DNA from 3 places in the Cytobacillus sp. Bva_UNVM-123 genome. Region 2 is predicted to be linked to each of the others. Evidence: predicted binding sites of a transcription regulator. Region 2 holds the regulator's gene; each other region holds the start of a gene.
What was found. The regulator Rex, encoded in region 2, represses fermentation and respiration genes when NADH is low (regulators of the CRP and FNR family bind a similar motif). The targets are predictions, from matches to a motif close to TTGTGAAATATTTCACAA.

Region 1: KDN24_RS03515 (4Fe-4S dicluster domain-containing protein) is a predicted target of Rex. The motif match lies at 2,081-2,098, and genes of this name have one in related genera.
Region 3: KDN24_RS13920 (nitrate/nitrite transporter) is a predicted target of Rex. The motif match lies at 1,922-1,939, and genes of this name have one in related genera.

The regions. Positions count from the first base shown of each region.
Region 1 covers NZ_CM177772.1:714,143-717,430, reverse strand. The annotation lists gene KDN24_RS03520 (PucR family transcriptional regulator) at 1-1,462, opposite strand, end outside; gene KDN24_RS03515 (4Fe-4S dicluster domain-containing protein) at 1,470-2,024, opposite strand; gene KDN24_RS03510 (molybdopterin-dependent oxidoreductase) at 2,514-3,288, shown strand, end outside.
Region 2 covers NZ_CM177772.1:843,595-846,882, reverse strand. The annotation lists gene KDN24_RS04205 (CPBP family intramembrane glutamic endopeptidase) at 1-675, shown strand, start outside; gene KDN24_RS04200 (YdiK family protein) at 672-878, shown strand; gene KDN24_RS04195 (redox-sensing transcriptional repressor Rex) at 1,100-1,750, opposite strand; gene moaC (cyclic pyranopterin monophosphate synthase MoaC) at 1,913-2,401, opposite strand; gene KDN24_RS04185 (ABC-F family ATP-binding cassette domain-containing protein) at 2,560-3,288, shown strand, end outside.
Region 3 covers NZ_CM177772.1:2,795,000-2,798,287, forward strand. The annotation lists gene KDN24_RS13915 (VOC family protein) at 1-210, shown strand, start outside; gene KDN24_RS13920 (nitrate/nitrite transporter) at 323-1,819, opposite strand; gene KDN24_RS13925 (Crp/Fnr family transcriptional regulator) at 2,052-2,750, shown strand; partial or broken gene KDN24_RS13930 (IS1182 family transposase) at 2,857-3,288, opposite strand, start outside.

The sequences.
Region 1 (3,288 bases), 130 kb from region 2:
TATGGAGCACGTCAGACACTTCATTAATGATTCCATTGTATTGAAAAAAGACTTGTAACGTTTTAATATATTCTGTTTCAGATTCCTGATCTAACTCTATTAAGCCAGATAGGTAATCCAGACAAAAATCTGAAAGAAGTTCCCCGTGAACATGACTAAGCAAACTGAGTATTCCTAAATCATTAATATGAAATATATTCCTTTTCTCAAACCAATCGCGGCCAAATTGTAAAGCAATTTTTGCTTCCTGATAACTTTTATTTAGATCTATAGTATCTTGATACCATTTGCCAATGCCAAAAATAAAAGCATAGTCTGGCCATTTACTAGAAAGCAATTCTTCTAATTGACCCATTATTTGTTTAACATCATTTTTTCTAGCAAAACTAGCCTTTACTTCTTCATCTTCAATTAAGAGAATAATTTGATCTTGAAATGGAAGAACAATCGTCTTTTCCTTGATATTAGCTGCGTCAGATTGCAAAAATTGGTTTATTTCATCAAACCAATTCATATTTATCATTAATTCATTAGGCAATTCAATGTTCAAAATAATTAAATGATGGGGCTTTTCTAAGTTCCAACCCCAAGTCTTCCCTTGCTTTACCAGCATCCTTTTTGATTCAAACTTATGATAAAGCAAATCATAAATAAAATGTTCTTTAAATCGTTCCTGTTGTTCTTGAAGAACCTCCTCCGTTTGCAATGAGATCGCAGTCAACCCTACTAGTTTATCAATGATTTTTCTTTGCCAACTCATTAGATCCGCTGAAACCACTAGTGCATGGTTCTTCGAGCCAGTAATATTCATATAGTAAAGATCAAATGAATGGCTTGGCTCTTTTATATCGAGTATGTTATCAACTAAAAATATATTAGAATTTTGATAGTTGCCCATCTCAATTATTCTACGATGAGCATTTAACCATCGAGTCGCCTCCCGTATCTCCTCTTTTCCCCCCGTTTGCCATAAAAGTTGTTTTTCTTCATCTAAATACAGAAGCGGTGTATCCAATGCTATTGCCCACTTCGAAGCTAATTTTGTAAATCCTTCATTTTTAAAACCGGCAAGTTCCATGCTTACTTGATTATAGGAATAAAAAGGCTCATCACTTTGAAAGAAGATTTGTACTAATGAACGATTTTCTACTTGAATACATGGCAGCCCACATTTCTGAAAGAATAAAAGAATTTCTTCATCGATTGGTATACGATTCTGAAAACAAAAAACGATGCAAACAAGATTTGGATCTTGAATTAATTGTTTAGCCGTTTCTCCTTCATTCAATCTTTTACATTCAACTTCCGTTTCAATTATTAGCAATGTTTTTTTTTCAAGCCAATGACCGTGAACAAGCTGATTAACTGTATCATAATAAAGTGGTTTCTTCGGTAAAGAAGTTAAAATGGTCCATTGATGCAATGGAAAAAAGGGTAATAAATCTTGAATTGATTTTTTCATAAATCATTCATCCTTCTCTTAAAAAGATCCGTCCTCTTTCTTGTTCATTAACAAGGAGGGATGGGTTCGTATAGGTGGCAAAAGGAGTACCCTTATTGTTAAGTGCATATTGTTTGAGCTTATTTGTTTTTACTTTTACTATTTTAAGAGCACCAGTAAGACAGTTTTCCACACAGATTGGCTTTAAACCTTGGTCAATCCGTTCTATACAAAAATTGCATTTATCCGCTTTGTTTGTTTTCGGATTTATTTTAGGAGCATGAAACGGGCAGGCTTTCACACATCTTTCACAGGATCTACACTTACTAGGGTTATGGATAACCATTCCGTCTTGGCGTTTGTAAAAATTATTCTCTGGACAAATAAAGACACAAACTGGATTCCTACAATGATTACAAGAAATGGATAAATAAATAGAGGATGTAGAACATTTTGATTCAAAGGAGAGCAATTTCCTCCGATGTATTCCGCTGAGGTTGTTATATTCGTTGCAGGCCATCTCACAACTTTTACACTTAATACATTTATTAAGGTCTAGGGAAAAAGCCATCTGTTCCATCATAGAAATTCTCCTTTCTTCATGAATAAAATAGCCAAATTAGAAGGAGCAACCCCATCTTGTGAAGTATATCACAAATAAACAGTTTTACATCACTTTCGTAATTCGACTCCTTACCTTACGAACTCCCTTCAACATCTATTTTATATGATAAGATGGAACATCAGGAGTGTAGAGTCATACATACATCTATAGCTGCATTTGTGATCCTTTAACAGCTATTTCGACAAGTTCAAGTATATATGTGACTAACCATTGAAGAATTAGATTTATTCCTATCAAAAACTTTAATTAAGAATAGGCAACCATTTTTAATTATGGATCAGAAGCCCCACTTAAAGATAATACCCTATAGATATTATTTATCATTTATAATATTAAAAGATTTTTATTCAGAATCAAACGACAGCCTCATGAATTTTTGTTAAATATATTGTGAACAAAATACGAATGATAACAAAAAATTCATATTCAAAATGGGGGGATATACAAATGATTAAGCTTGGATCGAATCAGTTTAAACATGCTTGTCCAAGAAACTGCTATAGTGCATGCACGATGATTTCCACTGTAGAAAACGAACGTATCGTTCATTTAAATGGAGATACGACTCACCCATATACAAAAGGAAAATTATGTGCAAAGGGATATTCCTATATTGAGAGAAATTACCATCCTGATCGTTTAAAATTTCCTTACTATCAAAAGGCGAAAGGATCAGGTAAATTCAAACAGATTACTTGGGAAATGGCTTATTCGCTATTAACTAATGAATTAATGAATATATATAAACGACATCTCAGCTTCCTACCCACAGCTTTATATAAATATTCAGGAAATGAAGGTGTCCAGCATTTTGTTACAGAACAGTTTTTTTCAAGCATAGGTCAAACAACAAGAATCATCGGAGCACCTTGTTCATCGGCAGGTAAAGATGCTATAAATTATGACATAGGTGCTTTTAAAGTGTCTGATCCTTCACAAATAAAAGAGGCCAAACTCATCATTATTTGGGGAGGAAATCCTGCAGCAACAAACATTCACTTGATTCCTATTCTTTTAGAAGCAAAGAGAAGAGGAGCAAAAATTGTTGTCATAGACCCTTTATATACACAAACAGCTGAGCTTTCAGACCTATATATTCAAATTCGTCCAAGTACTGATGGTGCATTCGCCAACATTTTGCTAAAAGAGCTATTTGATTCTAATGCCTTAGACCAGCAATTTATCGAAGAACATTCTTTTGGCTTTAAAGAATTTATCGAAC
Region 2 (3,288 bases):
TTGGTCGCTGTGCCACTAATTATTTTTGTAAGCGCCTTTTTTGGTCAAAATCCTGAAGAAATGAGATTATTTGCTGCTACAGCATGGATCGTTTTCAGCTTTTCCGTTACATTAATCATTACATTGCTATTGCTCCGTAAGGAAATGACGAATAAAGACTTAATGAGAGATTCAGCTTCTCCGTTAACTTCAGTTGCATGGGCAATTGGCGGTGTATTTCTAGCGATGATAGCCCAATTGGTTGCCGCCAATATTGAAAGATTGCTTGGGATTGAAATGGGTTCTGAAAACACGCAAGACATTTTAAGACTTATTGAAGCTTCTCCCATTGTCATTCTAGTCAGCTCGATCATCGGGCCAATTCTAGAGGAAATTGTTTTCCGAAAAATTATCTTTGGTACATTATATAAACGACTAAATTTCTTTTTTGCAGGACTTATTAGCTCGATTATTTTTGCTATTGCCCACACTGATTTCAAACATATTCTTCTATACACTGCGATGGGCTTTACGTTTGCTTTCCTTTATGTGAGAACAAAGCGGATTATCGTGCCAATCTTTGCCCATACAGCAATGAATACGCTCGTCGTCTTGATTCAGTTTAATCAAGATAAAATTGAAAACTGGTTAAAGAAAATGGAACAATTTCAAGCCTTTATTGGAGGATTTTTATGAGAAGGTCACCATTAGTTTCAGGTATTTTTTATATTATACTCGGCATCCTCTTCACTTATATTGCTATTCAATACATAGAGAGAGAGCAAGGGTGGGGGATTTTTACTTATTTTCTTATTATCCTGGCAACTTTTGATATCGGTTCAGGTTTGCGCTTGATCGCTTTGCATTTTAGAATGAAACATGATCAACAAAAAAAATGAAGAGGCTGGGACAAAAATATTTTAGCCTATAAAAAAACCGAACTATTTTACGAAAAGACAATTAAGTACTTCGTAATAGTTCGGTTTTTACTTTTTTGGTACGTTGTTCCTTAAAATATCATTCGGTTTTACAAAGTGGAAATTTAGTTATGTCCCAGCCTCTTCTTTTATATGGGAAAATCATTTACCATTTACTACCTTTATCATGAAATTTGCGCTTTTTAATTCTCTTTTTCTGAAGGATAGTGCTTTAAAAAATAGATAAGTGATTGAAGTTCAATAGCAAGGTCAATGTGATGAATTCTAATTGTAGGTGGTACAGAGAGACGTGCAGGTGTAAAATTCAAAATGCCATTAATCGTACTCTGCACGATTCGGTCAACAATCGGTTGGGCAGCTAGAGCTGGTACTGTTAAAATCGCTACTTCTATTTGATGCTCAGCGATAATCTTTTCTAGCGCATCCATATGATAGATTGGTACATCCCCGATCGTTGTACCAACTTTAGTAGGAGATACATCAAATGCTACTTCAATTTTTGTATTATTGTTTTTAAGAAAATTATAATTTAGAAAGGCTGTTCCTAAATTACCTACCCCAATAAGTGCCACTTTCGTAAGTTCATCCTGTGCTAATGTTTTTCGGAAAAACGATAGCAAATAATTGACATTATAGCCATAGCCTTTTTTCCCTAGTGCACCAAAATATGAAAAGTCTCTTCGAATCGTTGCTGAATCAACTTTCACTGCATCACTTAGCTCCGCAGATGAAACTCTAGTCTTGCCTGATGCATGCAAATTTTTGATGAAACGATAATATAGTGGAAGTCTTTTTGCTGTCGCTTGTGGAATCTTAATTGTCTCGTTTGCCATTCCATTTTCCCCTCTCCCAAATGCAGCGTTGAAAAATAAGTTTGCCTTGGCATAATTCCGTCAGATCTTCACCTTCAATTACATACAAGCTAAATTCTTCAATCGTTTTGAGAGAGAGTTTTATTTTCTTGAGCACAAAATAAACCTCTCTCACTGATTTTATTAAAGAATTTCTCTTTTAAAATCACCATTCTTGCCGCCAGTTTTTTCTACTAAATAGGTTTTACCAATAATCATCCCTTTATCAACAGCTTTACACATATCATAAACTGTTAGAGCACATACAGAAGCCGCTGTTAGCGCTTCCATTTCCACACCAGTATTTCCTTTTGTTTTCACGGATGCCATAATTATCAATTTATACTCTTCTTCACGTGGCTCCCATGAGAAGGAGATATCCACACCTGTTAATGGGATTGGGTGACACATTGGAATTAGCTCCCATGTCTTCTTGCAAGCCATGACACCAGCTACTTGAGCAACCGCAAGAACGTCGCCTTTTTTCATTTTGTTTGATGTAATTTTTTCATAGATCTCTTTATTTACAGTAATACTAGAATAAGCTATTGCGGTTCGGAATGTTTCAGGCTTAGCACTGACATCTACCATTTTAGCTCTACCCTCTTGATTAAAATGTGTAAAATCCGCCATATAAAAACCCCTCTCTTTAAAATCATACACTATTTTTATCCAATTGTGAAAGCTATGTATGTTTCTTCACATATCTTTTTTTTTACCCGCAGGCATCCCTTTATTGCCCTACATATATGAATAGGTTACACTATCTCTAGAGTATAGAGGTGAAAGAAATGATTTTATTACAAATAAATCAGCTAGAAAAAAACTTCGGCGCCGATTCTATTTTAACGAATATTAAGCTAGAAGTACAAAATCGAGACCGAATTGCTCTTGTCGGCCGTAATGGAGCCGGTAAGTCTACCCTATTAAAAATAATTGCTGGACAAGTTTCTTATGATGCGGGTGAAATTATCAAGCCAAAAGAAGTAGAAATTGGGTATCTCGCTCAACATACAGGATTAGAATCAGATCGCTCTATTTGGGATGAAATGTTAACCGTTTTCGCTCATTTAAAAAAGCAGGAAAAAGAACTGCGTAAGCTTGAAGAAAAGATGGCAGATCCTGATTTAATTGCCAATCATAAAGAATATGAGCGAATTTTATCTGAATATGACACCCGACAGCTTCAATTTAAAGAACAAGGGGGCTATCAATACGAATCAGATATTCGCTCTGTTCTCCATGGTTTAAACTTTCAATCCTTTAGCTATGATACAAAAATAGCAGCATTGAGCGGTGGGCAGAAAACAAGGCTTGCTCTCGGTAAGCTACTACTGACAAAACCTGATATTTTAATATTGGATGAGCCGACAAACCATCTTGATATTGATACTTTATCGTGGCTAGAACAATATTTACAAGGATATGACGGTGCTATTTTAATCGTATCCCATGATCGATACTTTTTAGATAAGGTCGTCTTGCAAGTTTATGAATTATCAAGAAAACAAATAAAGAAA
Region 3 (3,288 bases), 2.0 Mb from region 2:
TCTCCTTTCGTCCTAGGAAACAATATTAGTTTATCTGTAGTCAGTCATAATGAAGATGAAATAAAGTCAATCTTCCATAAACTAAAAGAAGATGGTACCGTAAATATGGAGCTTCAAGAAACTTTCTGGAGCAAATGCTATGGCCAAATCACCGACAAATTCGGAATAGAATGGCAGTTAAATTATGAAAATGAAGAAATAAAAAACTAATTAAATAATAGCAAAGGTGTTTCCTAATGAAAGCTCCTTTGCTTTTTTTATGTCTAATTGAGCCACAAAAAAGGCTGTTCGTTCATTTATTGAACTAACAGCCTAATAGGTATTATGATATTTGTTTGATTTCACTAAACATTGCAACGTAATTTTTGATTTCTTCAGTGTCATTCTTAATCGCACTAATTGAGAGCCATTCTAAATATACTTGTCCATTTTTCTTTCTATTCCATATTTCCCCTTGCCAATGGCCATCTTCTTTAATCGTTTGCCACATTTCTTCATAAAAAGCTGTTCCATGTTTTCCTGAGTTCAAAATACGGGGATTCTTCCCGATTACTTCGTCTTCATCATATCCAGTTACAATTGTAAAGGCTGGATTTACTTGTTCGATATTCCCATTTACATCTGTCACCATTACTCCTTCAACAGTGTGATTAAGAATAAGCGAAGCCATATTTAATTTATCTTGATAATACATCCAGATAACAATGATTAAGCTTGCCATGGCAACTTGAGATAATGCCATAAATCCGATGGCATAATGACCTGTTAAGTTAAATAAGAATGAAAGAATTAATGGTGGAAAGAAACCTCCCAACCCTCCCATAGCTGAAACGATTCCATTAACAATTCCACCTTGCTTTGAAAAGTACATTGGTACAAGTTTAAAAATCGTGCCATTTCCAAGTCCTGCACAAATGGCGATGGTTATACAACCGATTGAATAAACTAGCAATGATGGAGTAAATGCGAGAATTATTCCTGATAAGGTTAATCCTCCAAAAACAATCATTAATATTTTAAAGGAATTAAATTTATCACCAAGCCAACCGCCAACAGGACGCAAGAAAGTCGCTATTGCAATAAACCCTGCTGTTCTTAAACCTGCATCAACTTTTTCAAGTTCAAAATGTGAGACTAGAAAGTTAGGTAAATAAATCGTAAATGCTACAAATGCTCCAAATGTTAAAAAGTAAAATAAGCTTAAAAACCATAGCTTCTCATTTTTATAAACACCTTTTATTTGCACACTTAACGGTGTCATTACTTTTGCTTCGTTTTTATCACCTAAGAAAAAGTTCAAAACAGCAATTACAAGTACTAAAATTAAATATAGTTTAATCGTAGCTTGCCATCCAATTGAAATGGCGATCACAGGTGCAGCAAACGTTGTAATGGCAGTACCAATATTACCAGCACCATAAATTCCGTTAACAAATCCATGCTTTTCTTTCGGGTAGTATTTTGGCAATGAAGTAACACCAACTGAAAAAACAGCCCCACTTATCCCAAGAAAAAGCCCACCTATTAGCAAATCATTGAAGGTATTTGCATTGCTAATATAAAATATCGGGAACAATAAAAGCAAAAAGCTAATTGAAAATAACTTCCGTGCCCCAAAGCGATTTGTCCAATAGCCTATTGGAATTCTTAATATGGATCCTAACACGACAGGGATTGCCGTAATTAATGATAATTGAGTTGCAGATAATTGAATATCCTCTTTAATAAACGGCATAAGAGCAGATAGAATGACCCATACCATGAATCCAGCAATTAAACTTATTGTTTGAAGAGGTAATTGTAATGCCTTTGGTTTCATAATGACATTCCCCTTTCATCCTTTAACTAAATTAATTCAGGTTAACAATACATGTATTTTCCCCTTGCTTATTTACAGCGTAAAAAAATCTTTAACTTTAAGATGTGAAGATGTTCACACATTTTTCGAGTTCATAAAATCTTCACAGGTTATTTTTAAAGAATGATGAGTTAAATTATGTTAAAATGAGAGTAACAGCGTTCGTCGGATTAATATACAAGGGGGTAATTATATGCCTCATCAAATGAGACCAACTCAATCAATTGAAATCAAGGAACTACTTCGATTAGCCGATCGAACAATAAGCACTGAAAAAGGTCAATATTTATTTCGAGAAGGAACAGATGCAGAACAACTATACATCATTGTTTCAGGAAAAGTGCAAATAAGTAAAGTGACTGCTGACGGACGTGAACTAACATTACGAATTGCTGGAGAAAATGATATTTGTGGTGAATTAACTTTGTTCACTAATTCCCCTAAGTATCTCCTAAGTGCATTAGTAGTTGAAGAAGGCGAAGTCGCTGTCCTCAAAAAAGCTGTGATTGAGAAAGAAATATTTAATAATAGTGCATTAGCTTTTGAATTTATGAAATGGATGAGTGATCATTTTCGAAAAACACAAACGAAATTTCGTGATCTCGTTCTTCATGGAAAAAAAGGTGCATTGTATTCCACTCTCATTCGAATGACAAATAGTTATGGTGTTATGAAAAAAAATGGAGTATTGATTGATCTTCCTTTAACAAACCAAGAGCTAGGAAACTTTTGCGGAACATCGAGAGAAAGTACGAACAAGTTTCTTAATGAGTTAAAACGTGAAGGTGTTATTTCAATAAATAAGGGTAAAATCACCATTCATAATCTTCAATATTTAAGAGATGAAATTGCTTGTGAAAATTGTCCTATCACATATTGTAGCATTGAATAAGGAGAATTTCTTTACAGACTGACTAATGTCAGTCTCAGATTGAAGACAAACACATTGTTCAATTAAATAATGTGTTTGTTTTTTTATCTATTTCTCTATTTTTGAATTAAAACATAGAAATAGGAAAAAAAATAGAGTCCTTTTGGTCTCTTAATTTCAGGATTTTTGCTATTTTTTTTATATTTAGACAAGCAAAAGTAAGCCCCATTTTCATGTGCATTTTTTCTTTACCAATCATATTCGTATAGCGAAGACCATGAAATTCTTTAGCTGTTCCAAATAATCGTTCTATTGTTTGCTTTCTAATTCCATAAAGTTGTTTCATTCCAAGGGAATGACGGATATCCTCACATCGTTCCATTTCATCTTCCCATAAATGTCTCATAATTAACTTAGTTTTATTCTTTGATTCTGTACATGAGGTAATGAATGGACAAGACGAACAATCATTGGGATTACTTTTATATTCTTTATAACCTTCTCTATTAGTTGTTGTATAATTTAAAGTTTTCATATAGGACAAATGTAACGATCAAAA